Regions from separate parts of the Kordiimonas pumila genome, predicted to be linked through region 1. Evidence: riboswitches for the same ligand, from Rfam matches in the RefSeq annotation. Region 1 holds a riboswitch; the other holds the start of a gene.

Region 1 (15,284 bases):
ATAATATTACTTCGCATTCATTGTTTCTGACATTAAATGCAATTGTAATTCATTTTATCCTATATTTAATTTCATAATTATTATATTTATATCGTATTATGATTAATATATTTCATATATAAATATATATTGGATTATTATTTCAAAATGGAAATAGATCAAATAGACAAAAAAATTTTGGCTTTGCTCACGGAGAATTGCAAACTCAGTTCCCAGCAAATTGCTGAACAGGTAGGTGCCTCTACAGCATCCTGCTGGCGGCGCATCAAGGCAATGGAAGATGCTGGTGTCATTGAAAGCTATCAGGCAACCATTAACCACGACGCTGTTGGCTTTGAGCTAACCGCCTTTGCACAGGTCACGCTAAACCGCCACTCAAAAAACAATGTTAAACTGTTCGAAGAAGCTGTGGGCCGCATGCCGGAAATACTGGCCTGCTATTCTGTTACAGGTCAGTATGATTATATCCTGCATATTCTGGTTAAAAATATCCGGGATTATGAACTGTTTCTCAATGACCGGGTTTTCCACTTACCCGGGGTGGACCATGTACATTCCAGCATATCCATGAAAACGGTCAAAACACGTCAATCAAGGGCAGCATAAAAACCACACTGCCCTTTATCCGGCTGAACAGTCTATATAAGCACATTACCGCCATCATAGAGCGTCTGCAATTCGGCAAGACTTAACCCTTTGATAAAGAGAACATTATCCGCACTCAACTCTATCAGCACGCCGTCACTACCATTCATAGATGTTTCTGTCGTCGCGCTTACAAGATCACTTAAACCAGTAAACCCTGTTCCTGCGCCAGAAATATCAAGTATATCCTCATCGGTTTCAAAGTCGCTCACAACATCAGCGCCGCTCGCTCCTATCAGCTCCGTTCTGCCATACACCGTTCACTGATACCCACAACGAGCCCGTCTCACTGTCATACGCAAGACCGATAACATCTCCGTCTAATAGCCGCGGCAAGCTGTTCAGAACATCATTCGTACCGCTGCCATCACTCACAGAAAGCCGCCCACATGTCCACGGTCTTCAACGCCGTGTTGATTGGAGAAATCTGTATCTGGAATCAGATTGGCATCTGCTGCTACTTTAGGAAGAGCAATATCAGCTTCAACATACTCTTCAGACAGGCTTAAGACGCTACTCTTTACAGTAGAAACTTTATTACTCGGCATAGATACCCCAATCGATCTATTCAATACTTACACATAATGTCGAAAATATAGAAAAGCCTTCCCCAAAAAGAAACCCTTAATTGGGCATTTCTTCAATAAATTGTATTTCAATACTTTGGGGCTGCTCTTTTAATCGAAAAATAGAGTAAAATACCACACAGTCAATCATAATATAAAGAAATCTTTATATTATGATTGACTTCATGCCCACAAGAATGCTACACGCTTCCTGTCACGGTTCTCTGGCCACACTTGGCCAAGAGCTAAGAGGGAATTTGGTGCGTTAGGCTTATGGCCAAGCAATGCCAAAACTGCCCCCGCAACTGTAGGCGGTGAGCTTCTGTCCACTATCAGCCACTGATGTGTCATGCATCGGGAAGGCCGGACAAAAGCATTGACCCGCAAGTCAGGAGACCTGCCGCGACAAAATTGAACGTCCTCGGGCGGGGTGCCCCGGAGGAATGCTTATGCTTTAACGCCAGCTTTTTGCTGCTTGTTCAGGCATGCTTCCCCTTGGCCTTTGCCCCCAACATTTGGGGTTAAGCCTATGTCTAAAAACACTCTATCAATTGCATCACTTGGAACGCCCAGAATTGGGCCACGCAGAGAGCTAAAATTTGCCCTCGAAAAATACTGGTCTGGCCAGCTAAGCGCAAAAGACCTGTCTGAAACAGCAACAGCCCTTCGGTGCGCCAACTGGGCGCGCCAACACGCGCTTGGCATTACCACCATACCATCAAATGACTTTTCGTTTTACGATCATGTTCTGGATACTGCCGTTATGGTTGGTGCCATTCCCAAAGCTTATGGCTGGAGCGGCGGCCCAGTGAACCTTGAAACCTATTTTGCCATGGCACGGGGCAGCGTAGGCGGCGCCTCGCACCCCATATGCGTGCATGGTCACAGCGCACCAGCCCACGGTGTGCCAGCACTGGAAATGACCAAATGGTTCGACACCAATTATCACTATATGGTGCCGGAACTGGAGCCCGATCAAGATTTTACCCTTGCATCCACAAAACCGGTTGATGAGTTCCGCGAAGCGCTAGCGATCGGTTATAAAACTCGCCCCGTAATCCTTGGGCCTATTAGCTTTTTAAAACTGAGCAAATGCACAGATGGTACAACAGAATGTATTAACCTGATTGACAAGATACTGTCAGTTTATCTGGACCTTATGGAGCAACTTCAGGCAGCAGGAGCGGAATGGTTACAAATAGACGAACCCGCCCTTGTGTTGGATCTCAGCGAAATAGAGCGTGCAGCCTACAAAAGGGTATATAGCAAAATTGCTAAAACAGTGCCCTCGCTCAAAATTATGCTAACATCATATTTTGGCAGCCTCGGTAACAATCTTGACATAGCAACATCCCTACCTGTTGCCGGCCTACACATAGATTTGGTGCGCGCACCAGAACAACTCACAGCAGTCAGGCAAAAGCTTCAGCAAAACCAGATATTGTCCCTTGGTGTCATTGACGGCAGGAACATTTGGCGGGCAGACCTGCAAAAGCTGCATGACTGGCTATTACCGGTAGTTCAGGAACGTGGTTTAACAGGCATTGAGCTTGCACCTTCCTGCTCGCTCCTGCACACCCCCATTGATCTTGAACTTGAGACAGAACTGGATAGTGACCTAAAGAGCTGGCTAGCTTTCTCTGTCCAGAAAATGGCAGAGTTATCAACCCTTGGTCAAGCTTTTGAAAAAGGTGTTGAGACTGTCGCAGGCGCGCTGCAAGCAGCAACCAAAGCCCTGCAAGCACGCGCTACTTCTGACAAGGTGCACAATAAAACCGTACAAAACCGTGTGCAGGCTACAGGCTCTGAATTAACCAGTAGAAACAGCCCGTTTAAAACACGCAGTTTCCTACAGCAGGAAGCCACCGGCTTACCACTTTTCCCAACAACGACTATTGGGTCTTTTCCCCAAACAGCTGAGGTACGCAAGGCCCGTACCGCCTTTAACAAAGGAGAACTAAGCCCTACAGCCTACAATGCTTTTTTGAAAACAGAGACAAAAAGAGCCATTCGCTGGCAAGAAGAGATCGGCATTGATGTATTGGTGCACGGCGAGTTTGAACGTAATGACATGGTACAATATTTTGGTGAACAACTGGCCGGCTATGCCTTTACCAAACACGCATGGGTACAAAGCTACGGCTCACGCTGTGTGCGCCCCCCTATCATATACGGCGATGTTGCCCGCCCGCACGCCATGACAGTAGAATGGACCGCATATGCCCAGTCCCTTACCAGCAGGCCCGTAAAAGGCATGTTAACCGGGCCCGTTACCATGCTGCAATGGTCGTTTGTCCGCGATGACATGCCCCGCGCTGACGTATGCAAACAGATTGCCCTTGCCCTCAGAGATGAAGTGACGGACCTTGAAACTGCGGGCATCCGCCTTATTCAAGTTGATGAACCTGCACTTCGAGAGGGGCTGCCCTTAAGGCGTCTGGAATGGAGTGCATATCTTGAGTGGGCTGTTGCCTGTTTCAAGCTTGCAACCAGCGGTGTGACGGATGCAGTCCAGATACATACCCATATGTGTTACTGCGAGTTTAATGACATTATATCCTCTATCGCTGCGATGGATGCCGATGTCATTTCCATTGAAACGTCTCGCTCTAAAATGGAGCTTCTGGATGCCTTTGTATCCTACAGTTACCCAAATGATATTGGGCCAGGCGTTTATGATATTCACTCACCGCGCATCCCCAAAACGGCCGAAATAAGCAACCTGCTTGAAAAAGCCAACGGCCTTTTAAAGGCAACCCAAATTTGGGTAAACCCTGACTGCGGCTTAAAAACACGCTCATGGGACGAAGTGCGCCCGGCCCTGATTGCCATGGTAGCCGCCGCCAAAAACCTTCGCCAACATGCAGAAAGCCGAAATACATGACTGACAGTGCAGCCTATACAGGCATAACCCGTTTGGTTGACATCATCTTCCCGGGTGATGCCAACCACCACGGCACCATGTTTGGGGGTGTAGGGTTGGCGCAAATGGACAAAGCAGCCTTTATAGCTGCCGCGCGCTATGCAAGAGCAAACTTCGTAACCGCCTCGTGTGAGCATATTGATTTTGAGGCCCCTGCTTATGTTGGTGAGATAGCCGATGTGAATGCCCATGTCACACGTGTTGGTCAGCGGTCGCTTACCGTGACAGTTGAACTGATTGCAGAAGCCCTGCTAACTGGTGAAAGGCGGCTTTGCAGCAGAGGCCAGTTCAACATGGTTGCTGTTGGTGCAGAGTTTAATAAAGGGGGCGGCATCTTGCCGCCCTTACCAGCCAAAACTACAATAGATACACTCGAAACCCAAGCTATGGTTGATATTGTGTTCCCTGAGCAAACCAGCCATTATGGCAGTCTGTACGGCGGAAATGCCCTCGCCGCCATGGGGAAAGCTGCCTCTATTACAGCAACAAGGCATTGCCGCAAAGCCGTTGTTATGGCTTCATCACAGCGGGCAGACTTTACCAGCCAAGTCCAAAAAGGTGAGATTATAATACTATATTCGCATGTAACCAGCACAGGCAATAGTTCCATGGCTGTAGCTGTTGAGCTTTGGGCAGAAAGCCTATTTTCTCATAACAGGCGACACTGTGGTCAGGCAAATTTTATTATGGTTGCCGTTAACAAAGACCATAAACCTGTCAGTGCTTTAGACTAGATAAAATCACAGGCGTTGCACGGCAGTTCATTCTGTGCAACGCTAAAAGCGTGCTGGTGATATCCTTTTTGTCAATCAGAAAACGAAAGTAGTCTGTGTGAAAATTCTTCCCAAAACTGAAGGCATTTCAGGCTACCTTATCTATATCGCTGTGCCGGTTTTTGTTATTGCTATCTGGGCAGCATTTTTCCTGAATGTAGACTTGGAACCAGAAGTTACGCCTGACTTTTTCTTTTCCTCTGACAGTAGCATATACAAAAAAAATCAGGCTATCCGAGAGGTATTCCCCTCTAACCAGCAAATACTTCTGAATGTTGGTACAGCAGGCAGTATTGAAGATCCTAATTTTATCACAAAAATTGGCAGCCTCACAACACGCATCAAAGCGCTAAAGGGCGTTACATCCGTACAAAGCATTACAAACGGCCCCGACGACCTTGATGCAGCAAGAAAAAACCCACTTTGGAAACGACTGCTTATCGGCAAAGATGAAAAATCTAGCTTTGTTATTGCATTCATAAACACAGATAACTTCGCAGGCCTTGTTGAAAAGGTTGAACAAATTGCCAGCGAAGAGGAAAGTCAACGCTACAGTATTCATATTTCAGGCCTGCCTTATATTGTTGAGCAAATTCGCCGCAATTTAACAAATGACATGAAAGTGTTCACCCTAGGTGCTGTGATCCTCAGTGCTTTGGTGCTGAGTGTTATTTTCAGGTCTGCCACTGTTGTTTCTGGCGCCGTTGTTACCTGCGTTACGGCGGCGGTTCTTACCCTCACCCTTCAAAGTTTTATGGGCATCCCCATCGGAATTCTAACCGCAAACCTTGGTACTATTGTTTTTGTTCTGACATTGTCGCACATTATTTTTCTGGTTTCGAACTGGTGTAATTCGGAAAACAAAGTTGCCGGTGCAAAACTGCAGGAAACTATCCGCCACACGCTCCCTGCTTCTTTCTGGGCAGGTACGACAACCCTTTTGGGCTTTAGCAGCCTTATTTTTGTTGAAGCAAAGCCCCTAAACCAACTTGGCATTGGTGGCACAATTGGCACGGCCTGTGCCTTTGTATGTGCCTACACCATTTTCCCAGCATTTCTGCGGATGGCACAGGTAAACCCGTCCAGTTTCAGTTATATGCTTGCCAGAAAATTCCCTAGGGCAAGGCACATTACCCGGGTTTTACTGGTTATCACTATTGGGGCTGCCTTAGGGCTAGGCATAACCGGCATCAGCAAATTAAACACGGACCCAAGCCTGTTGTCTTATTTCAAAGAAGATTCCAAAATCTATAAAGGCATTTTTTATGTTGATGACAACGGCGGCAGTAACCCGCTGTTGCTTGTTATTCGCCGTAATGACCTTGGTAAGCTTGATAAGGGAGATTCCTATGACCGTATGTGGGAATTGCAGCAAGCCTTAAGCGAACATGCTTCGGTTGGCTCGGTTATATCATTACCGGTTATTATGGCGGAAGGCGATGAGCACTGGCTTGGCAAGCTATTACCCTGGAATATCTTGCTTGATATTCTGTCAAAGCCTGAATACGGCGCAGTTGCCAACAGCTTTGTGAACAAGGAACGCACGCACGCCCTGTTTATGCTGCGTATGATAGAGGCAGGCCGCGACCGTGACAGGCTTGAAATTATTAATGAAATTGAGAAAATACCAGCGCAGCATGGCTTTGCCGTAACCCTTACTGGTGGCACCTATTATTTGCAAGGTGAACTGGCCGCCTCTGTAACAAAAAGCATGACAATGGGCATTCTAACGCTCATTTTATTATTTGGTGTTATCGCTTTTATTATTTCATCTAGTCTGATGGTCACAGTCGGAGTCATGGTCTGCGCCGCGTCTATTTCTGCAATCGTGCTCGGTACACTCGGTATTGCTGGCATCCCCATAGATATTATTTCATCTCCCGCCATGAATATCTGCCTTGGCCTAATTGTTGATAACATGATCCACCTGACAGTAACCGCAAGACGACAAATGAAAGAAAGAGGTGCCACGTCAATCAGGGACTGGGAAATCTGGAAAAACGCCCTTGATAGCCAAAGCTGGCCAGCGCTTGTTTCCACTATCACAATTATGATTGGCTTTTCTGTTTTTGCCCTTTCCGACTTTCCACCCTCGCAGCGTTTTGGGTTGGAAATCACATATGGTGCTGGCCTTGCTGTCATATTGTCACTCGGCGTTTTCCCACACATAGTCGCACGTGTAGCACCGCCAAACACAAAGGGGCAACAAACACCCTCTCATTGAATAGGTTTTTCATGTGCGATCTGCCGGATGCTGCCACTCATATTTTTTCATCGGGGCATCAACCTCTGTATGCGCCAAAGCGTTTGTGAAATTTGAAATCAACTTTGATGCCAGCCCACACAAAACCTCTAGCGCTTGACGTTTTGTATAGCCCGCACCCAGAAATGCCTGTAGCCGATCATCGCCTATATGACCGCGGTTATCCAGAAGCTCTTTCGTAAAAGTACGCAGCGCCTCAAGCTTGGGGTCAGCAATAGGTGTACCTTCCCGAAGGGCCTCGATAATGTCATCTGGCATTTTGGCAAGCTTCATCCCCATAGTATGGCCCGCCATGCAGTAATGGCAGCGGTTCTCATGGTTTGATGTCATCACCACGACCTGCGCTTCAAGCGGTGTAAACTCCGTGTGTTTGGTAAAAAGATTATAAACAGTATTATAGGCTTCATAGGTTGCAGGGGCACCCGCCAAAATACGGTGCATATTGGGTAACATCCCAAAGATGGCAACAGATTGTTCCATCTGTTTTACAGACTCTTTAGGTGCAGTTTCTTTATCAAAATACGTAAACATCATTCTTCCTTTTTATACTGAATACTACGGCGTCTGTATGGCTGAGGGTAAAACAGGGATGCCAACCGCCATCAAAGTTCCTGCCGCCGAACAGTTAATATAGTCGCCGTAAAGTGTGGCTTTAGGAAACACCGTTATTTCATGCCAAAGATGCAGCCCCGGCTGCCCTTGCCAGTGCTGCACCATGTTTATAAAATTTGCCATAATGGCATGGTGCGTGGGGTGGTTGTGTGTCCAGTTCTCAAGATCTGCAAACGACCGAAAAAAGCCGGTAACACAGCTACGCTCAGACTTAAGGCCTGCTTCCGTAACTTCCTCAACAAAACGAACGCCAGAACACCCGCTGACAGATGGGTTATGTTTCAGATAGCTTAAGCCATTCATCAGGGCAGGTTTCACAGTGCTAAAATACATTTCCTTTTGCTCCGGGTTAGCCCGGGACAGGTCCTGCGAACTTCGAATAAAGCATGCATTTTCAGGCCCCTGAACCGTGATGCGCTGGCCTTTACCGTCTGTCGCATCAGGCTGCACAGGCGCATCTGAGGCTAGGCCATCTTCGGCTGCCGCCACCATTCTGTCACGGGCACTTCCCCAATAGCCATGATGCGGCGTAATCGCCATTTGATCAGCAATATTGGCAATACCGGACAGTTCTTCACTACGTGACCCTGATGTTTCATTGTGGTCTAGCGACAAAAAACAAATTTCCCGCCACAGGCCAACCTGACCAGACAATAAACTGGCATCGCCGAACACTTCTTCAATGCCTGAATTTTTTACCCACGCTTCATAATCTGCGATTGTTTTCCAGTAAACAAAATGCATTTCAGCGTGCGGGCCAATGCTGGATGCCGTTATGCCAGCTTCACGAATTACCGGCTGCGGCGCCGCTTTCAAGCACATTTCCAACCGGGTCTTGACGGCACCCGGGGCTGAATGTGCATCCGGCATCTCAAACCCAAACACAACCAGCACGATATAATCGTGGCTGGCAAACCTCGGCTCAAAAGCATCATACGTTGGTTCGTATCCATCTGGCCTATTAACTGGCGGCGCAGAACGGCGGGGGACAATGGTAGCATGATCACCCATTGTTACGCCTCACCTGTGTCATCATCGCTATCACCCTCTATGTTTGTTACATGATCTGCTTTTTGTTCGGCTGTTTCCACTGCATGCAAAGGTGCCTTGTTCCATAGCAGGCGTGTTGCCTCAGGCTTGGCATAATGCCCGGCCGGGTCTGCAACCGTTTTTGCATATTTGATAAGGTTCAGGTCAATGTCAGCGACTATCAGGCCTTCTGCGGTTTCAGGTAAATAGTCAGCCAGTTCACAGCCATCTGGCCCAAATATCATCGCGGAACCACCGCCTAGGCTTAAAAGATCAGGCACCATCGTTTCGGCATGTAACATTTTAAGGCAGCCCTCTGTTACGACACTGCTGGCTGCAATGACAAAACACTGCCCCTCAACTGCATAAACACGACTAGCCGACATATTCACTTCTTTACCAAGCGCATAAGCATTTTCACGGTACAGGGAAAAGGCCGGCCAACCAGCAATGTGAATCTGCTCATTCTGACTATAAAGTGTATATTTACTAAGTGGCTGTAAGTGTTCCCAACAACAAAGCATACCAACCTTACCAAGACCAGTATCCGACACCATTAAATCACTGCCATATCCTTCGCCGTATACGGTGCGCTCCACATGTGTTGGCTTTAGTTTACGGCGTGCATAGATGAGCTTGCCGTCTGTGCCGATAAGGCACTGCCCCAAATACAGGCTACCGCCACACCGCTCACTGTATCCCATAGAAACCATAATGCTATTGTCTACGGCGGCTTTTAAAAGAACAGCAAAGTCTTCACTTTTCAGGTCAAGCGAGTTATCAAAATAAGGTACGGTGAACTGCATGGACCATGCAGGCGCGCCAAGCCAGATATGAAATGGATACCCTGGCAACCATGCCTCGCCAAAAGCAATAAGGCTACAGCCTTTTTTACTGGCTTCTTCAATAAGACCAACAGCCTTTTTAATGCTGGCTTTTAGGTCATAATACACAGGGGCCGCTTGCACGGCAGCCGCTTTAAATGTTTGAAGCTCATTAGCCAAAAATTCTCTCCACAAACAGAATATGATGAATAGTAGAGCTAATATTTTCATGTCAGATTTGAAAAGTCTTGGCTATCAGCGCCAATTATATGAACCACAGTGCATCGTGCACTTTCAGCAAACTTTAAGGTCCCTTATGAACCAAGACGCTCAAATATTTTTGCTGTAACTATTAGGCATGATGGAAACCCAAAATAAAACCTTATTACTAGGTACCACAGGCCGCGTAGGCGGTGCTGTTTTACAAAAACTAGGCACCACAGAAATGTCAGGTTTGCTGAGGGTGCTAACACGGCGACCTATGGCCGTACCCCACAGTCACCCCTTCCCAATTGAAGTGATAAACGGCGACATTAGCGATATTAGAACCGTAAAGCGCGCCTTAAACGGCGTTGATACAGTCTTGCTTGTTATCGGGGATCATCCCGGCATGGCAGCGCAGGAAATTCAACTCATCAATACAGCGGCGGCACTGGGTACTATTCGAATAGTAAAAATATCTGCCATAACGGCTGGCCTGTCACCCAGAGTGTCATTTGGCGTTCAGCACGGCGCGGTGGAAGACGCCCTTATCGCCTCCGGCCTGCCTTATGTTATTTTGCGACCAACATTTTTCTACCAGTCGCTCGAACTGTTCAAAGAACCAATCAAACGTGGCTTTCTGCCAGCATCAACCAAACGCGGTGCTATAGGTTTTGTTGACCTCGAAGACGTAGCCGTTGCCGCTGCACGCGCTTTAACAGACAGGTCCCTTGATGGCACTGTGCATATTTTAACCGGCCCCGAAACCCTAACTATGGCAGAGGTTGCGGCTGGTCTTACAGTTGCCCTAAACCACAAAGTGCGCCATGTCAGCCCGCCGCGATTTCTAATGCCAACCCTGCTTAAACACGGCGCAAGCTTAAATGGCTGGCTTGCAGGCCAAGTGGCAAGCCTGATGACATGCTGTGCAGCAGGCGGGGAAAATTACACCAGTGATGCCGTTTTAAATCTCACAGGCAAGCAACCTAAAAGCCTCTCTGATTACCTCACCCACGCCGCGAAAACCTTTACACGCTAAAGATTGTCGCGGTAATCTTCCTCAACCAACTGATCAACCATTTTTGCAACCTCATCGCCGCCGCCAGATTCGCGTGCAACAGTTGCTCCAAACCGGAAGGACATTTTGGTTTCTTTTGGGTCCACTTTCCAAAGCTGGCTACGTTTCATGGCCTTGCCACAGTGCAGGAAACTTTGTTTCACCTTAATTTCAAGCGCCAGTAACGCAGGCTGGCCGCGTGCTGTTAAACGCTCCAGTATAACCGGGTCGTTAATGATACGCGCCGTGCCATGCACACGGTATGCCTCATCAACGCCAGGGATGATAAACATGAGAGCAACGTTGGGGTTCTCAAGAATATTCTGCAAACTGAAAGCAAGCTTGTTACCCTGCCGTTCAGGCAAATATAGCGTATGGTTATCTGCTATATAGGCAAAGCCCGGCCCGTCACCACGCGGCGAAACATCAGGCACGCCTTCCTTGCTGGCAGTGGACAGCATTACATAAGGCGAATGCGCAATAAAGCGATGCGCCATGTCATCCAGATACGGTACAATTTTTTTTGTGACCAGTTCGTGTGGCTCGCCAATGATGGCACGCAGTCCGTCAAGGCTCTCAAGTGTATTTGTATCAGTCATATTCACATGTCCTTTATGGGATCGGTCGTGCGGGTAAGGCTTTTTCAATTGTTGCTGCAATAGTCAAAAGCCGGGTATCATCACCGCGTGCACCCACGAGCTGTAAACCTATTGGCAACCCTTCTACCAAGCCACATGGTAGCGACACTGAAGGCTGACCAGACATGCTGTCAGGCCGTGTTGTTGCGGTATAGGCTGGAAAAGTGGGCAGATCGGCACCTGCCACTGAAATCGTTTCCCCCACATCCACGGGCGGCGGCAAAAACAAGCTTGTTGGATAGATCAGCGCATCCACACCCGATACGTTGAAAACCTTTGCAAAAGCCTGCCGAAGCTGTGGCAGTTTCGTATCTACTGCTTCCCGGTAAACACTTTCTGGAATAGCCTCCACACCACCCTGCATAGCAATTAGGCCTTTAACATCAGGGCTTTTAATAGAGGCGACAAAATCAAGCGGCGAGATCCCAAGCTTTGCGGCAGCAAGGCGGGTCAAGCTTGCTTCAGATTCGTAAACCGCAATGATAAACCCACAAGCTTCATCAATGGCTATTGCGTCACCAAGGTCTGCTTCAACAATATTCACACCTTGCGTTTCAAGTGACTTCAAGGCTTTCGAGTAGGCCTCAACCACAGCGGGATCAAACCCCATGCCAAAGCTTTCGGGCGCTACTGCACCCAGCGTGATATTCTGTAGCGGCATGCCGGAAATGGTATTTTCCGCCTGCATAATAACATTGTCAACAAGCGCAATATCCATAACAGACCGGGCAATAACACCGAGCGTATCACGCGATGCAGAAAGTGCGATATAGCCTCCCCCCGGATAACGCCCTGTTGTGGGCCTAAAACCAACAACACCGCAGTGTGCCGCTGGCACACGGCACGACCCCCCGGTATCTGTGCCAATAGCAACTGCCGCTGCACCAACAGCCACTGAAATTGCCGCACCGCTCGAACTGCCCCCTGCAAGCCTTGATGGGTCAAAAGGGTTTAGGGCAGGCCCTGTATGCGCATTTGCACCCGTAATACCAAAAGCCAGTTCATGCAGATTGGTTTTGCCTGCAATCACAGCACCAGCCTTACGTAGTCGTGTAATAGCCGCATTTTCTTCCAGCATTAAAGTAGCAAAAGCCGCGGTTGCGCCCGTCGTCGGCACGCCGTTTACAGCAATATTGTCTTTTACAGAAATAGGCAGGCAGGCCAAAATGCCACCCTTTTCAAGAGCGCTAAACTGTTCTGCCCCCGAAACATAGGCGTTCAGTTCTTTTGCTTTTGCTATAGCAGGGGCTACCGCCTGCATATATCCATCCGGGCTAAGGCTGCCCTCTTTAAAGGCTGCAAGTACTGCAACACCGTCTAACTGGTATATTGGTCTATCCGGCATACTCACCCTGCTGCCTTACCAAGTTTTTGAAGAATAGCTTTTGCGTCTGCCATCATTTTTTCCACGACAACACCCGCAGGTTCTATTGTCTTAATAAGCCCAACACCCTGCCCCGCAAGAAGCGGCATTTGTTCCACATCTGCCGTTGCGGTGCTCATTGGCATCATATTACTAAACTTATGCAAAGGTAGCTCCATATCACCTATTTTCATGGTGCCCAGCAGTTCTTCTGCAAACGGATCAACAGGTGCCTCTTCTTCGCGCCCCTGCCATTCTTCAACGATCTTGTTTCGCAGCAACCGCATGGGGTTAAAGTCTAGCGTATCCCTACCAAAGAGCGAAGATAAAACAGCATCATCTGCTTCTGATTGCAGCATTTTTGTTTTGTAACTATCAACAATATCAGCCTCAACCGTTGCAGCCATCCGGGTGCCAACCCAAACGCCGTCTGCGCCCATAGCAAGAGCGCCAGCAACGCCCCTTCCATCTGAAATAGCGCCCGCTGCCAGCACCATAACAGGTGCCACAGCATCAATAATCTCCGGCAGTAAAACAAACAAGGGCAGTGTGCCAAGGTTATGGCCCCCGGCCTCTGTGCCCTGTGCAATAATCAGGTCGATACCTTCATCAACGGCCAGCTTTGCCGCGTCAACAGAACCAACCTGCTCCCACACTTTTATTCCAGCTGCCTGCAAGCGACTAATCCAGCTTTTAGGCGGGTGCCCCCAGTGGAAAGAAACCACTGCAGGCTTTAGTTTTTCGCACATAGCAATGTGGCTATCTTCTGTGAAAATCGTGATGAAATTCACATTGAACGGACCGTCTGTTGCAGCACGAATGCTGTTCACCAAAAACTCTATATAAGGGGCTGGCATTTTACCAATGCCCACAGCACCCAGAGCACCCACTTTTGATACAGCAATCGCAAGCGGCGGTGTCATTCCAGCAAAAGCAAGCCCCGCACACGCAAAAGGATGGGCAAGGCCATACTCTTGCGTGAAACGGTTGCTGACACTGGCATTTACATATGTATCTGCCATAATCCTAGAAGCTCTTCTCCAGACGAATTCCCCATTCGCTGCCCCGAGAAGGAGACAGCATACGGAAGCCCGCTGGGTCCATAATCTGTTCACCGTGAATATAATAGTCTGTGCCGCCAATGTTTTTACCAAACACAGACACAGACCAACCACCCGTTTCATTCTCCAGCGTCAGGCTTGCATTAACAAGATGGTAGCCCTCCTGCCCAACAAGGTTTTCAGCATCAAAGAAATATGATGATCGGTAGCTCCAGTCCACACGCGGTGTCAGGATCATGTCGCTTCCAACCGCCATGTCATAAGAAACAGAGCTATTCAGTGTCCATTTTGATGTGCCGGGGAAATTGTTATCAAGCGTAATCGTTGGGCTAACACGGCCATCAAGTTCCAGATAGTAGGCATCGGTATAGCCCGCCGCAAAGGACACCAGCAAATTATCAACAGGAACAGCCGTAGCTTCCAGTTCAAAGCCTTTGATCCGTGCTTTGGCTGCATTTTGTGTTGTTGGGGCCACGCCGACAGGCACCGTTACCTGCAAATCATTATACCATGTATAATAAGCAGAACCATTAAGGCGCAGACGCCGGTCAAATGTATCAAGCTTGAAACCACCTTCTACAACATCAACTGTTTCTGGCTCGAAAGACGGCGGCGTTGCAATTGCAGGGAAAATACGCTGCGTAAAACCGCCACTTTTAAAGCCGCGTGAATAACTTGCATATACCATTGCATCGTCATTTGGCCGGAAAGACAGGTTAACATGAGGCGTCCACTCATTCGCTTTCGCTTCCTGCTGGTCAGTTGTCGTAAGCACATCACCCGGCTGGAATTGCAGGAAGGGCGGGAAGAACGGCACGGTATACGTGCTGATAATATACTGGTTAGGCGTAAAACGCTTTGTTTCGTCTGTGTAACGAATACCACCTGTCAGAGATACCCTATCTGTCAGTTCGTATGTTACCTGGCCAAAACCTGCAAGAGATGTATTGTGGATATCACCGCCGCTCAGGAAGCGGGCAAAGCCAAAGTCAACAATATTGGGGTTCTGGCCTTTTTCATCAAAGAAAAAACCGCCCACAATATAATTCAAACGCCCATCCATGGCAGTGCCCAGAAACTGTAGTTCTTCACTCCACTGGCGGTATGTAAAAACATCTTCAGTCGCATTAATCTGAAGCGGGGAGCCATCACCGTCACGGGCAAATTCGCTATCCAGATCGCGGTAAGCAGTGATCGACTTAATCTCGAATGTATCACTTACCTGATAGCTCATAGTAGCAGAAAGCCCCCAGACATCTACATTTGAGTACACATCGTAGGTGCCATAAGTAACATTTGGATCGTCACTTATCCACTGGCTGTTATAGC
Region 2 (15,284 bases), 1.7 Mb from region 1:
GCCACCGGTTAAGTTTAGGGAGGCAGGTGTTGGCCGCGCCGCAAACCATACCGTAGACTCTGACATTCGCCGCGATCAGATATGCTGGATAACAGGTGCTTCTGTAGCTGGAAAAGCATGGCTTGACTGGGCAGAAAATTTGCAAGCTTATTTGAATAAGCATTTATTTTTAGGCCTTTTTTCCTTTGAAAGCCATTATGCACATTATCCTGAAGGTGGCTTTTATGCTCAACACCAGGATGCCTTTAAAGGGGAAGCAAACAGGGTTGTTTCGGTTGTTGTATACTTAAACCCTGACTGGATGCCGGGTGATGGCGGCGAACTGGTGTTATATGACCCTGAGGGCACAACCGAGCTTATGCGCATTGCACCCACTTTTGGCACTATTGCTGTGTTTCTGAGCGAAGACTTCCCACATGAAGTATTGCCTACAAACCGAGATCGTTTTTCGATTGCAGGATGGTACCGCCTTAATGGCTTTAACCCGCTAATAAGCTTGTAAGGCTTTGTATTTTTAAGTAGCTAAGGTAGATGGCTAGAACTTTTCAAGGTTCTTTTGAGGGGCATATGTGCTTTTTTTGCTAGCGGCCTTGAGTAAGCGCTGGAATTTTGGGCATTCCATGTGGCTTGGGGCCGTGCACAGTGCAGCATGCTGCAAACCATCCCTCATTGTTTCAAGCTGTTTGATTGTGCGGTCCAGTTCATGAGCTTTGGCAACCAATTGCTCTCTGTTAATTTTGGGCGTGCCGTCAGGAGCAAACATGCGGGCGATATCATCTAGCGAAAAACCGGCCTTGCGCCCTAATGTAATAAGCGCCAGCCTTTCCATAATAGTGGCTGGAAAAAGCCGTCGCAGACCCCGTCGTCCGATCGAATGTATGAGCCTTTTCTCTTCATAAAATCGCAGTGTTGAAGCGGGTAATCCGGATAGTTTGGAAACCTCACTAATATCAATAACCGCTGTACTAACCATTTTCTCTTGACCTCAAGTTAACTTGAACTTGTAAACTAGTGCAAACACAGAAAAGATCAACACGGAAAGGTTACGTGATGGAAAATGAATTTTGGTTAGATAAATGGCAAAAAAACGATATTGCATTTCATGAAGGACAGGCAAATGAGCAGCTTGTAAAACACTTTAACGCTCTAGCGTTGCCTGTGGCAGCGCGGGTTTTTGTGCCACTTTGTGGTAAAACACGCGATATCGCCTGGCTCCTTTCCCGAAATTACACTGTTGTTGGTGCAGAGCTAAGTGAACTGGCTGTAAAGCAGCTTTTTGATGAACTTGGCGTAACCCCGCATGTGGTAGATGGTACCCTGACCACATACAGTGCAGAAAATATTGATATTTTTGTTGGGGATATTTTCGCCCTGTCAGCAGAGCTGCTAGGGCAGGTTGATGCTGTCTACGACCGGGCAGCCCTTGTGGCTTTGCCAGCAACCGTTCGGGCGCACTACACAAAGCATTTATGTATGATAACACATACAGCCCCGCAACTGGCTATCACTTACACATATGACCAAAGCCAGATGGCAGGGCCTCCGTTTTCCGTGCCGGATGAAGAAGTCAGGCAGCATTACGGTAGCGCATACAAGCTTAGGCTTCTTGCGAGGGAGCAAGTGCAAGGTGGCCTCAAAGGAAAATGTGCTGCAGAGGAAAGTGTTTGGGTTATAGAGCCCCATATGTAGTATCTTGTTGTCACATGTTTTGTGGAAGCGATATTTTTGAGTGCAACGAAGTGTCTCTTGCCTCCACCCTTCACATGTATTATAGCCACCCCAGATGGTTCGGCTGGTGTATGCCAGTCGCTAAGAGGGAACACGGTTAAAAACCGTGGCTGTACCCGCAACTGTATGTGAGGAGTGCGTGGCAATTTATCCACTGGTGTACATCACCGGGAAGGATGCCAGGCACATCGATCCACAAGCCAGGAGACCTGCCGTCTAGTCGCCTTTCTGATGGTCGGGTTAACCACTCAGAAGCGGACCTCCGTGTCGGCGACAATCGCCGCTGTGCACGGAGATTGTAAGGAGAAGGCCGTTCCGGCCTTATCAGACAAACTCCCCACAGTTTTATAAAAGACGGCCTTTTAGGCTCAGTTGGATGAAACTTATTATGTCTGATACATTAAAAATATTGCTATTGGCTTCCACCACTTTCACAGCTTCAAGCGCTATATATGCCGAGGCTGCTTTGGAAGAAGTTGTTGTAACAGCATCGCGCCGCGAACAAAACATCAGTGATGTTGGTGCCAGTATTTCTGTGATGAGCGAGGAAGCTCTTACACGCGGGCAATATAGCTTTGCGCTTGATGCCATTCAAACCCTGCCGGGTGTATCGATTAACCAGAATGGTGGTTTTGGCACGCAGGCAACTGTTAGTATTCGCGGTAACGCAACCGACCAAACTGTGGTGCTGATCGACGGTGTGCAGGTGAATGATGTGTCTGCCCCCGGCGGCGGTTTTAACTTTGGTACGCTGGACCCCGCCACGATTGAACGCATAGAAGTGCTGAAAGGCCCGCAGTCTGTGCTTTATGGTTCTGATGCCATTGGCGGTGTGGTGAACATCATCACCAAACGTGCAAACGGTGATGGTTTTTCTGGTAACGTTTTTGGCGAATACGGCGCTTTTGATACGTTCCGCGGTGGGGCTACGCTGCGCGGAGGTAGTGAAAAGCTGGGCTTTGTCTTGTCTGGCAGCGCGGTAGAAACAGACGGTATTTCTGTGGCAGATGAAGCTGCGGGTAACACAGAAAAAGATGGCTACAACAGCTATACGCTGCGCGCGCGCGTGCATGCGGCCCTGTCTGACCTTGTGACGGCAGAAGTGTTTGGTAGCTATACAGATAGCCACGCAGATGTTGATAGTTCTGCCTTTAACCCGGCCTCTGGTGCATATGAACCTGCAGACGGACCAGACAGAGCCTTGTCAGAAGAATATCTGGTGGGTGGTAAACTGGTGGCAGACCTTCTGGATGGCCGGTTTAATAACACGGTGTCTGTCGAGTATTCGGCCCTGTCCCGGCAGAGCATTTCTGCATATGGCACATATCCCGGCAAAGGCGAGCGCCTGAACCTTGATTATCTGGGCGTTTACAGCTTTACAGAGGCATGGTCACTGACAGCAGGTGCGCAACATGAAAACATTAAGCTGAAAGAACCTGCTGATCAGGCAAATACAGTGGATATCAACAGTGTCTTTGGTGTTGTGGCCTATGAAGAGGGCGGCTTATCACTGTCAGCGGGCCTTAGGCTTGATGATCATTCTGATTTTGGCTCCAGCACAAACGGGCAACTGCGGGCATCCTATAATTTTGCTGAAATTGGCACACGGGTATTTGCTAACTGGGGTGAGGGCTTTAAGGCACCAAGCCTGTACCAGCTATCTTATATATGCACTTACTGCTATCCAGTTGCGCAAACAGAGCCGAACGTGAATTTGTTGCCTGAACGGGCAAAGTCTTGGGAAGCAGGGGTTGAGCAAACGGTGCTAGACGGCACAGTGAAATTTGCTGCAACCTATTTTGACCAGAAAACAGATGATCTGATCATTTATACCAGCACCATTGGCTACGATAACGTAGACCGTGCACGGTCAAAAGGTGTGGAGCTTTCTGTTGATGCCGCTCTGAGCAGTGCGGTTACTTTTGCTGCGAATTATACATATGCTTCAAGCAAAGACAGGGATACGGACCTGCGCCTTATTAGAAGGCCAAAGCATCAGGCTTACGCCGTGATTGACTGGGATGTAACAGACCGCCTGTCTACACAGGTTTCTGCTACATATAACGGCAATGAGCTGGATACAGGCAACCGCACGAATGACAGCTGGATAAGGCTAGACCTAACTGCGGCCTATAAGGTGACAGATAGTATTGAGCTATATGGCCGGGTCAACAATCTGCTAGATGAAGAGTATCAGCAAATTCTAGGCTATGGTACACCCGGGATTGCCAGCTATTTTGGTGTACGTGCTAACTTCTGATAGGGGATGGTGATGGGCGCTTCTGCGCTGCATAAGCACTTTTACCCTTCTAAAGGGATATGGGGGCGGTTTGCCGCCTCCATTCTTTCTATATGCCTTATCACTGGGCCGCTTTATGCGGGCGGATTTGTTTCGCTTGATCGCTGTGCCGACCAATTTGTTTTGGCGCTTGCTGACCGCACTGATATTCAGGCTGTATCTTTTGAGGCTGCCGATAACCGCTCTTTTTATGAAGAGGCGGCGTATGGTTTGCCAGTTGTGGGGGGGAGCCTTGAAGAGGCGATTTCCATAAAACCTGATTTAGTGTTGTTAACATACAGAGGCGGCCCAAGGGCTGTGGCTGTTCTTAATCAGGTTGGTATAGCAGCATATATGCCGCCTTATGCAGGCTCGCTTGATGAAAGCCTTGGTGTGCTGATGGATGTTGGCCGCTTGCTTGGGGCAGAAACCCGCGCGGGTGAACTACAGCAAAACTACAGAAAGCGCTATCAAGCGCTTATGGATGCAGAGCGATATAGCCAGAAAGCTGTTTATATGACACCGGGCGGGTTCACGGCAGGTGAGGGTACCTACATTGATGACATTATCAAGCTTGCAGGGTTTGATACGGTGGCTGCAGAGGCAGGCATCAAGGGTTGGGTGCCACTGCCACTAGAGAAAATGGTGGTGAGCCCGCCTGATTTTGTGGTGGCCACGTTTTTCCATGATGCCGATATTCATGTTTCAAGCTGGAGCAGTAGCAGGCACAGTGTTTACAAGCATTTGATGGGTGACTTGCCCATCATTCATGTTCCAAGCCGGTATCTAACATGCAGTGGTGTTTTTGCGATTGATGCGGCAGAATATATTAGAGAGCAGGCTATAGGGCTTGGCATCACTACAAAGGCAGCGCCATGATAACAATGTTCACCCGCAAGCCTTGGTTGTTTCATGGTGCATTAGCTTGTCTTTTGGTGGTGGCGGCTTTTGTGTCTGGCATGTACGGGCAAATTTCCTTAACGGCGGCGGAATTCCTGCGGGCGCTTTTGGGGCGCGGCGATGAAGGTCTGGTGCTTATTGTACAAGACCTAAGAATGCCGCGTGTGGCGCTTGCTATTTTAACCGGTGCAACACTTGGTTATACGGGCGCTGCTTTGCAGGGATTGCTGCGTAACCCGCTTGCTGACCCGGGCGTAATTGGTGTTACATCATCTGCAAGCCTTGGGGCTGTTATTGCCATTTATTTTGGTTTTTCAGCCGTTAGCCTTTTTATGGTGCCTGTTTTTGCCATGACAGGGGCGCTTTTTGCTACCTTTGTTCTGGTAATATTGGCAGCAAGAGATAGTAGTGTTTTAACACTGATACTGGCTGGCATGGGTATATCAAGCCTTGCTATGGCGGGGGTGTCGCTTGTTATGAACTTTGCCCCAACACCTATGAGTGTGCAGGAAATGGTGCTCTGGATGTTAGGATCCCTTGAAAACCGTACGTATGAAGACCTGATTCTGGCTAGCCCTTTCATTCTTGCAGGCTGGGTTATGATGCTGGGTTCGGGGCAAGGCTTGAATGCCTTGTCGCTTGGTTCAGAAGCTGCTGCAACACTGGGGATTGATGTTGCTCGCCTGCGCTGGCGTATTGTTATGGGCACGGCTTTATCAGTGGGGGCGACAGTAGCCGTTTGTGGTTCTGTGGGTTTTATTGGCCTTGTGGTGCCACACTTTGTGCGTGCAGTTATTGGCTATGAACCACGCAAAATTTTACTGCCAAGCGCCTTTGTTGGTGCTTTTATTATGCTCCTTGCCGATATTTTAACACGTCTGCCCATTGGTCACGGCCAGCTTAGGCTTGGGGTGGTAACCGCCCTTATCGGTGCACCGATGTTTATCTATATCGTTTTTAAAACGCGGGAGAGCATGCGGTGACGGGGCTTGAGCTTAAAAATATCAGTGCCACGCTGGAAGGGATGGCTGTTCTTTCCGGGGTGAGTTTCGCTGTTAAGCCTGGCGAGGTAGTGGGGCTTATTGGCCCGAACGGTGCTGGCAAAACCACAGTTTTAAAGGCAGCACTTGGGTTACTTCCTCTTGTTGGCGGTACTGTTTTTCTGGACGGGCAGCTTCTTGAAGGGATGAATGCCAAAGACAGGGCCTGCAAGGTTGCTTACGTACCACAAGGGGCGCCGGTGCACTGGCCGCTGACAGCAGAGCGTACGGTTGCTCTAGGCCGTATCCCCCACATCAGCCCGTGGCAAAATATAACAGCTGACGATACAGCCGCTATTGAAAAAGCAATGCGGGTAACCGACTGTTGGAAGCTGCGGGACCGGCTGGTAACAACGCTTTCTGGCGGCGAGCGCGCCCGCGTTTTGCTGGCCCGTGCTATTGCTGTAAATGCTTATTTCCTGCTGGCAGACGAGCCAACGGCATCTCTTGATCCAGCACATCAGCTTCAGGTTATGGAAATTTTAAAAGAACAAGCATCAAATGGGGTTGGTGCCGTTGTGGTTATGCACGATTTGGCGCTTGCTGCTCGTACCTGTGACCGGCTTATTCTTATTTGTGAAGGCCGTGTGCTGGCGGCAGGCACACCCGGTCATGTGCTCACTGATGCAAACATTCAGAAGGCTTTTCATGTGAGTGTGTCTCGCTGGAAAGCTGGTGGTGTTGATATGATCGCCCCTATAGCCCGGATTGATAGCTAATGTCTGCACGCAGTATTATGGTGCAGGGTACAGGCTCTGATGTTGGTAAATCTGTGCTGGTTGCGGGGCTTGCCCGCGCCTATACTCGGCGCGGTTTGAAGGTGCTACCATTTAAGCCACAAAATATGTCGAACAACGCGGCCGTAACGCTCGAAGGCGGTGAAATTGGCCGTGCCCAGTGGCTACAGGCTTTGGCGGCTGGGGCAGAGCCATCCATTCATATGAACCCGGTGCTTTTAAAGCCCGAATCTGAAACTGGTGCACAGATTATTGTGCATGGTAAAGTGTTTGGCAGGGCAGAGGCTGGTGCATACCAGCGGCTTAAGCCCCAGTTGTTGTCTGCGGTTAGTGAAAGCTTTAACAGGCTAAAAAATGATGCTGACCTTATACTAGTGGAGGGGGCTGGTAGCCCGGCAGAAGTGAACCTAAGGGCGGGTGATATTGCCAATATGGGTTTTGCTGTACCCCACAAAGTACCGGTCATTTTAGTGGGGGATATTAACCGGGGCGGCGTTATTGCCTCTATTGTTGGCACTCATGCTCTGCTGCCACCTGAAGAGCGCGCCTTGATTAAAGGTGTTATTATTAATCAATTCAGGGGTGATATGAGCCTGTTTGATGGCGGTATAACCCGTATTGTGGCCGATACCGGCTGGCAGTCATTTGGTATTGTTCCGTTTTTACGGGTTGTGCGTGAACTTCCCGCTGAAGATGCTGTTGTGCTTGAAGACATGCACCAAGGCGAAGCAGGAAAAAACCTCAAGATAGCTGTGCCGCTTTTGCCGCGTATTGCAAACTTTGATGATCTGGACCCCTTAAAGGCTGAAGCTGGGGTTGAGCTTGTGTTTTGCCCGCCCGGCACCCCCTTGCCGCGGGATGCTAGGCTTATTGTTTTGCCGGGTAGCAAAGCAACTATTGCAGACCTTCGTTTCCTAAAGGCGGAAGGCTGGGCAACTGATATAGCAGCCCATGTGCGGGCGGGCGGCGCGCTTCTTGGTATATGCGGTGGTTACCAGATGCTGGGCACAGTGGTTACAGACCCTGACGGTGTTGAAGGCCCAGCAGACAGGGAGGAAGGTCTTGGGTATCTTGATATGGAAACGATACTAAGGCCTGAGAAAATTATTACGGGCACAGTGGCACGTGTGCCAAATCTGGGTGCCACTATGGGATATGAAATTCACACGGGGGAAAGCTTCGCGAAAGCGGGCACGCCTATTTTTATGAAGGCAGGACAACGGGTGATTGGCCACAGTCATGCAGATAAGCCTATTTGGGGAACATATTTGCATAGCCTCTTTGATGACGGTGCCTTCAGAAGCAATTTTTTGGCACTGCTGGGTGTGAAAGGCGGGGCGGTAAACCACCGTGCCCGCGTTGAAAAATCGCTGGATGCTTTTGCGGATGCTCTTGAACAACATCTGAACCTTGATGCAATACTGGACGCGGCGCGTTAAACTGAGTATGCGTGTTTCAGAAAGGGCCAGCTATGCATGATTTACTGTTTTACTTTGATATGGCGGGGGTTTTTGTTTTTGCAATTTCAGGCGCGCTTGCTGCGGTTCGGAAAGGCATGGACCTTTTTGGTATTATAGTGTTGGCGCTTATGCCTGCGGTTGGCGGCGGTACTATCCGCGACCTTGTGCTTGATCAGCCTGTGTTCTGGATTGTGAGTACACATTCCATATGGGTGGCTCTTATTGCTGCGGGCTTAACCTTCTTGTTTGCGCGCCATCTTGAAAGCCGTATGCGCTGGCTTATTTGGGCTGACGCTGCGGGGCTTGCGCTTTTCTGTGTGGTGGGCGCAGAAAAGGCACTTGTTGTATCAGGCAGTCCGATGGTGGCGATTATGCTAGGTGTTACCACAGGCGTGGCCGGCGGTGTTATCCGCGATGTAATCTGCAATGAAATTCCGCTTGTTATGCGTGTTGATGAGTATTTTTACGCGACAGCCGCTTTTTTTGGAGCAGGTGTTTACTGCCTGATGGATTATTTGGGATACGCTGGCCCCATTGCCTTGTGGGCTGCCATAGCAACAGCCTTTACAACGCGTGCTATGGCAATTTTAAAAGGTTGGCGCTTGCCTAAAGCCCTGCGCTAGTGGGCTTCTTTGGGGGTTGAGCCGTTCTCATTGTCCATGGTGACCTTTTCTGCATGCAGGGCATAATGGTCATCAAACCACAGGGCCGCATCCATATTGTATTTGAACTCGTTAACATACCGTGCTTGCATGTCTTTATCAGCCCAACTGCGCAGGGCTGTGCGGTGGGTAAAGCGCTCGTTTGGTGTCATGGCGACATACTCTTCTGCCGTGGGCACGGGCATGGGGTAATCGTTATATCTTTTGGCGGTTACAGGTGCAGGCTCAGGCTGGGTGGCATCTGGTGAGAGAGCAAAGGTAATTCCTCTGCTGATAGCGGCGGGTACAACACTGCCGTGGTTTTCGCCTTCAAAAATAATTTTTTCAGCATAAATGCCGGGGGTTTCTTTTAGCATGCCTGCCATTTTGACAAGATCATCCACCTGAGTGCGACCAATAACGCCAGGCAGCGCAGGTCTGCCTGTTGAGGCGGGTGGTGCTGCCTCTGGCTCTTTTGGCTGCTCTAGGGCGCCGACAGTTAAGAGAACGCGCGCTGTGGCACCTGTCGTCTCTAGTTTAGGGCTAAGCCTGCTGAGGAAGTTTTTATTGCGGAACATAAAGCGGTCCCCCCACCAGATGGACGGACTAGCGATCAAATAAGTTTGAAACGCATCAGGCTGGTTTATCAGGGCATTGAGGGTAAAGAGGCCGCCAAAGGAATGCCCAAATAGCGTTTGGCTCTGTTTGTTCAGAGTAAAACGATCTTCTATTTGTGGTTTTAGTTCATCCAGTATGAAATGTAAAAAACCGCTGGCACCGCCAAAGCCTTCAGGGACCGGGCTATCAGCTAGTTGAATGGTTAGGTCAAAAGAGCGGGCTTTGCCAATATTGGTGCCCTCTGGGTACCCAATACCGACAACCACGGCTTCGGTTCTGTCTTTACCGCCGCGAACAAAGTGCCGCATGGTTTCAACCATAGTGCCAAAATAGGCGTTGGCATCGGTCAGGTAAATAACTGGATAACCACCTACCGGCGCGGGTTGAAGTGGTGTTGAGATAAAAATCTGGTATGTTCTACCGGTGATCTTGGATGTCAGGGGGTAGGTTTCCGTGTTTGGAATAACCGATTGAGAGGCTAAGGCGATTTCAGCTTTCACTGGCGTTAAAGCCAAGCAGATAAACACAAAAAATGCTAATTTTTTTATAACGGTCAGGGACATAATGTAGCCTTTAATAGAAGCGTTAACCCTATAATAATTTCGAAATTATTATAGGGTTATACCAGAAAAAAGGTCAACATATTCATGAAATATATACATTATTGCTTTTATTCAGGTGTTAGCCAGTTTTTGAACGCCTGCACTTTGTTGCTGCCGCTTAAGTGGTCTGGGTAGGCGAGGTAATAGCCGTTTTTACTGGCAACTGGTGCCCCGAACGGGGCTAGTAGCCGGCCTGATTTAAGGTCAGACTCCACATACATATTGGGTAGAACGGCCACACCAAGACCAGAGCGAACAGCTTCGATCATCATGGTGAAGTTTTCAAATTTGGGCCCTAGCTTTTGTGCCCGCTCGCCGCGGCCATTTGCATGCAGCCACACTTGCCATGCTTTTGGCCGGGTTGCCATTTGAAGATGTTCATAGTCCATAATTTCGGGGCTTTGATATAGCTCTGGCATAATAACGGGGACAATTTCTTCGTCGACAATTCTTTGGCTTTCATAGCCTTTCCATATGCCGGTGCCGTATAAAATAAAGACATCCGTATTGGCGGCGATGAAATCCTCAAGGCTTAGCCCGGTAACAATATTTAGCTGAATATCAGGGTTTTTGGCGGTGAAACCACCAAGGCGCGGGATTAACCAGCGCGATCCAAAGGTGGGTAGCAAGCCAAGGGTCAGTATGCGGTCTTCCGCGCCCCAGCTCATTAGGCGCATGGTTTCTTTTTCAAGCTTGTCCATGATGGGGGACAGGGTTGTGCTAAATTCTTTAGCGGCCTCGGTGGGCACTAGGCGCTTGCGCTCGCGCTTGAAAAGTGGCTGCCTGATAAAAGCTTCCAGATTGCCGATTTGGCGGCTAACCGCGCTTTGTGTCAGGTTCAGTTCGTCTGCCGCGCGGGTCACAAGGCCGTGCCGCATAACATTTTCAAAGCACTCAAGGGCTGTCAGTGATGGGATTTGTCTTTTCATATGGCTTTTATACCACCAATAATTTTTAAATACATGATTTTTTATCATATTATGAGTGGAAATCAGCACTTTATTTCGCTGAAATATGTATTATACATGCATAAATGTAATTTATAAAGATATGAGGACCAAGCCATGTCAGCCAAACCAGCATTTAATTGGGAAGACCCCTTTCTTCTTGAAGATCAGCTTACAGAAGAAGAACGCCTGATCCGCGATAGCGCGCGTGATTACTGTCAGGCAAAGTTGATGCCGCGTATTTTGATGGCAAACCGCACAGAAAATTTTGACCGTGCGATTATGACTGAGCTGGGCGAGATGGGCCTGCTTGGGGCAACCTTACCTGAGCAATACGGCGGGTCTGGTGTAAACCATGTGTCGTACGGCCTGATTGCCCGCGAGGTTGAGCGTGTTGACAGCGGCTACCGGTCTGCCATGAGTGTGCAGTCTTCCCTTGTAATGCACCCTATTTATGCATACGGCAGTGAAGAACAGCGTATGAAATACCTGCCAAAGCTGGCTTCTGGCGAGTTTGTTGGTTGTTTTGGCCTGACAGAGCCTGACCATGGTTCTGACCCCGGCGGCATGCGTACGCGCGCCGAAAAGGTTGATGGCGGCTATAAGTTAACAGGCAATAAAATGTGGATCACCAATAGCCCAATCGCGGATGTGGCTGTTGTTTGGGCAAAGCTCGACGGCAAAATTCGCGGCTTTATTGTTGAACGCGGGATGGAAGGTTTCTCTACACCAAAAATTGAAGGTAAAATGTCTCTGCGTGCTTCGATTACGGGCGAAATTGTACTTGATAATGTTATTGTTCCGGAAGAAAACCTACTCCCGAATGCAAGCGGCCTTGGTGGCCCGTTTGGGTGCCTGAATAAAGCACGTTTTGGTATTGCATGGGGTGCGCTTGGTGCGGCTGAGTTCTGCTGGCATGCAGCACGGCAATATACAATGGACCGTAAGCAGTTTGGTAAACCACTGGCCCAGACCCAGTTGGTACAAAAGAAACTTGCAGACATGATGACCGAGATAACGCTGGGCTTGCAAGCATGCCTGCGTGTTGGGCGGCTGCTGGATGAAGGTAAGTCAGCACCAGAAAACATATCGCTGATCAAGCGCAATAGCTGCGGCAAATCGCTTGATATTGCCCGCATGGCGCGTGATATGCACGGCGGTAATGGTATTGCAGACGAGTTCCATGTGATCCGTCATATGGTAAACCTTGAGACAGTTAATACCTATGAAGGCACATATGATGTGCATACGCTTATTTTAGGCCGTGCACAAACCGGCCTTCAGGCCTTTATGTAAGGGGTATAGAGTGGCTGGCCCCCTTACTGGTATCCGTGTTCTTGATCTTAGTCGCATTTTGGCAGGGCCTTGGTCTACCCAGTGTCTTGCTGACCTGGGGGCTGAGGTTATCAAGATTGAACGCCCGAACGAGGGCGATGATACCCGCACATGGGGGCCGCCCTTTTTTGGTGAAGGCGATGAAGCCCTTGCAGCCTACTATATGAGCGCAAACCGCGGCAAACAGTCTGTTGCGGTTGATATGGCAAGCCCAGAGGGGCAGAGCATTATCAAAAAGCTGGCAGCAAAGTCTGATATTGTTGTTGAGAACTTCAAGGTTGGTGGATTGAAGAAATACGGCCTTGATTATGAGAGCCTGAAGGCGCTTAACGTAGGCTTGATTTATTGTTCTATCACTGGTTTTGGTCAAACGGGGCCGTATAAAGACAGGCCGGGCTATGATCTGATGATACAGGGTCTTGGTGGCCTTATGAGCGTGACAGGCGAAGCAGACGATAAGCCCGGTGGTGGCCCGCAGCGCGCTGGTGTTGCGGTGGTTGATTTGTTTACTGGCCTTTATAGCACCATTGGCATTTTAGGGGCTTTGCATCACCGGGAAAAAACCGGTGAAGGTCAGCATATTGATATGGCCCTTCTTGATACACAGGTTGCTGTCCTTGCAAACCAAAGCTTAAGCTACCTTGTATCGGGGACGGCACCAAAGAGGCAAGGCAATAGCCACCCGGCTATTGTGCCGTACCAAAGCTTTGAAACCAAAGACGGCCACATGATTTTGGCAGTTGGTAATGACGGCCAGTTCAAGCGGTTTTGTGATGCGGCGGGCTTACCGGGTATAGCGGCTGACGCGCGCTTCAGTACAAACCCGGGCCGGGTTGCAAATAGGGGTGATCTGGTCCCTGTTCTTGCGGGGGTTATTGCTGGTCGCACGACAGATGAATGGGTGACAATGCTTGAAAAAGTGAATGTGCCGTGCGGCCCTATCAACACGCTTGACCGTGTGTTTGATAACGAGCAGGTAAAAGCCCGCGGCATACAACTAGCGCATAAAGATAGCCTTGGCCGTACATTGCCGGGGGTTGCTAACCCTATTCGGTATTCGGCAACACCTATAGAATATAAAAAAGCACCGCCCATGCTCGGTGAAGATACGGATGCGGTTTTAAGTGCACTTTTAGCTGAGTAGCCTTGGCCTTTAAGGCAATTACACATAAAATTGACCCATATGTGAGGCGCCTACCTGTACACCGTATGGTACTGATACCCTCTAGGCTAAGAGGAACATGCCATGAAAAAACTTAGTATCCGCATTTGTGCTATTATTTTTATGATGCTGGCTTTTGGCTCTTTTGCGCAGGCTGGTGATGACCCGGTTTATACAGGCACATTCAGTAATGTCGCTGTGGGTGGTTATGATACCGTTGTGTATTTTACAGAAGGCCAGCCGATAAAGGGTAATAAAAAGTTCAGTACTGACTATAAGGGCGCGCAGTGGCGTTTTGTAAACGCAGAAAATAAGGCGCTTTTTCTTGCGCACCCCGAACAATATGCGCCGCAGTATGGCGGCTACTGTGCATGGGCTGTAAGCCAAGGCTATACTGCATCAGGTGATCCAACTGTTTGGAAAATTGTGGATGGTAAGCTCTATCTTAATTATAATGACGATGTAAAAGCCAAGTGGGAGCAGGATATTCCCGCCTTTATAAAATCAGCCGATAAAAACTTTCCAAACCTTGTAGATGCCCCTGAATAAACATCGGGTCAGGTGATCTAAAGCCAGTGATTAGGAAGCCTTGCTGTGTGTGGGGTTTTCTTTTTTGCTGACTAAGCCCATAGTATGATCAGATACGCTAGAGGATATAATCTGACTGTGGGACTTTTTTTTATGACATTCGTGAAGAGAATTTTTGTGTTTTTTGTGCTGTTGCCGCTGTCTTTTGCAGCCGAAGCACAGACCCCCCTTATTACCTATAATACACAGTTTCACCCCACACTGGCGCGAAATGGCATTGTTGTAAGCCAAGAAACCTACGCAAGCGAAGCTGGTCTTGAAATATTAAAAGCTGGCGGCAATGCCGTTGATGCCGCAGTCGCTACAGGCTTTGCCCTTGCTGTTACGCACCCACAGGCAGGCAACCTTGGTGGTGGTGGCTTTATGATGATTTACCTGAAAGCCGAAGATAAAGTCATTGCGCTTGATTACCGCGAGATGGCCCCAAAAGCTGCCAGCCGTGATATGTATTTAGATGCAAATGGTGCGGTTGATAATAAACTGTCACGCTTTAGCCTGAAGTCAAGCGGCGTGCCGGGTACTGTTATGGGCCTTGTTGAGGCGCAAAAACAGTATGGTGTGCTTACGCTCCCTGAAGTGATGGCACCTGCGATTAGATTAGCCGAACAAGGTTTTGCCGTGCCGTGGGAGCTTGCAGAATCGCTTTCCCGCTACGGTAAGCGCTTATTAGCAGACAGTGCTAGCAAGGGTTATTTTTTCAAGCCTGATGGCAGCGCTTATGTGGCGGGAGATATATTCAGGCAGGTAGATCTGGCAGAGACGCTGAAAACTATCGCTCAAAAGGGTTCTGATGGTTTTTATAAAGGCGCCGTTGCAGATAAAATTGTCACCACAATGGAAACAGGTGGCGGCCTGATCACCCATGAAGATTTGGAAAACTATGAAGTGCGTTTCCGGGAACCTGTTTCAGGCACGTTTCGGAATGTGAAAGTCGTTACCATGCCGCCACCTTCGTCTGGCGGGGTGCATGTTATCCAGATGCTGAATGTGCTGGAAGGCTGGGATCTGCGCTCGATGGGGCATAATAGTGCGGCCTATATCCACCGTATGGTTGAAACCATGAAATATGCCTATGCAGATAGATCAAAATATCTTGGTGATCCTGATTTTTTCAAGGTGCCTGTTGCAGAACTAACCTCTAAAAAATATGCGGCTGCAATCCGCGCTAAAATTAACCCTGATACAGCAACGCCGTCTGCTGACATTGGGCCAGACCCAGACTTGCTTTATGAAAGCCATGACACCACG

The links. A riboswitch is a leader RNA that binds a small molecule or an ion and turns the genes downstream of it on or off. The one in region 1 is predicted to bind cobalamin.
Region 2: another riboswitch for cobalamin. It lies ahead of ICL80_RS15125 (TonB-dependent receptor plug domain-containing protein); the one in region 1 lies ahead of metE (5-methyltetrahydropteroyltriglutamate--homocysteine S-methyltransferase).

The regions. Positions count from the first base shown of each region.
Region 1 covers NZ_CP061205.1:1,695,597-1,710,880, reverse strand. Annotated here, with positions in the region: gene ICL80_RS07280 (indolepyruvate ferredoxin oxidoreductase family protein) at 1-17, opposite strand, end outside; gene ICL80_RS07275 (Lrp/AsnC family transcriptional regulator) at 148-606, shown strand; gene ICL80_RS07270 (hypothetical protein) at 639-902, opposite strand; gene ICL80_RS07265 (hypothetical protein) at 1,017-1,193, opposite strand; cobalamin riboswitch at 1,412-1,630, shown strand; gene metE (5-methyltetrahydropteroyltriglutamate--homocysteine S-methyltransferase) at 1,741-4,095, shown strand; gene ICL80_RS07255 (acyl-CoA thioesterase) at 4,092-4,868, shown strand; gene ICL80_RS07250 (efflux RND transporter permease subunit) at 4,966-7,131, shown strand; gene ICL80_RS07245 (carboxymuconolactone decarboxylase family protein) at 7,141-7,701, opposite strand; gene ICL80_RS07240 (phenylacetaldoxime dehydratase family protein) at 7,726-8,793, opposite strand; gene ICL80_RS07235 (carbon-nitrogen hydrolase family protein) at 8,796-9,815, opposite strand; gene ICL80_RS07230 (NAD(P)H-binding protein) at 9,994-10,875, shown strand; gene ICL80_RS07225 (MSMEG_1061 family FMN-dependent PPOX-type flavoprotein) at 10,872-11,492, opposite strand; gene ICL80_RS07220 (amidase family protein) at 11,506-12,876, opposite strand; gene ICL80_RS07215 (NAD(P)H-dependent flavin oxidoreductase) at 12,879-13,916, opposite strand; gene ICL80_RS07210 (TonB-dependent receptor) at 13,921-15,284, opposite strand, start outside.
Region 2 covers NZ_CP061205.1:3,412,700-3,427,983, reverse strand. Annotated here, with positions in the region: gene ICL80_RS15140 (2OG-Fe(II) oxygenase) at 1-502, shown strand, start outside; gene ICL80_RS15135 (helix-turn-helix domain-containing protein) at 536-973, opposite strand; gene tmpT (thiopurine S-methyltransferase) at 1,051-1,689, shown strand; cobalamin riboswitch at 1,768-1,959, shown strand; gene ICL80_RS15125 (TonB-dependent receptor plug domain-containing protein) at 2,117-3,988, shown strand; gene ICL80_RS15120 (ABC transporter substrate-binding protein) at 4,001-4,885, shown strand; gene ICL80_RS15115 (FecCD family ABC transporter permease) at 4,882-5,889, shown strand; gene ICL80_RS15110 (ABC transporter ATP-binding protein) at 5,886-6,665, shown strand; gene ICL80_RS15105 (cobyric acid synthase) at 6,665-8,122, shown strand; gene ICL80_RS15100 (trimeric intracellular cation channel family protein) at 8,155-8,766, shown strand; gene ICL80_RS15095 (alpha/beta hydrolase) at 8,763-9,965, opposite strand; gene ICL80_RS15090 (LysR substrate-binding domain-containing protein) at 10,073-10,933, opposite strand; gene ICL80_RS15085 (acyl-CoA dehydrogenase) at 11,069-12,247, shown strand; gene ICL80_RS15080 (CaiB/BaiF CoA transferase family protein) at 12,258-13,430, shown strand; gene ICL80_RS15075 (YHS domain-containing (seleno)protein) at 13,533-13,997, shown strand; gene ggt (gamma-glutamyltransferase) at 14,130-15,284, shown strand, end outside.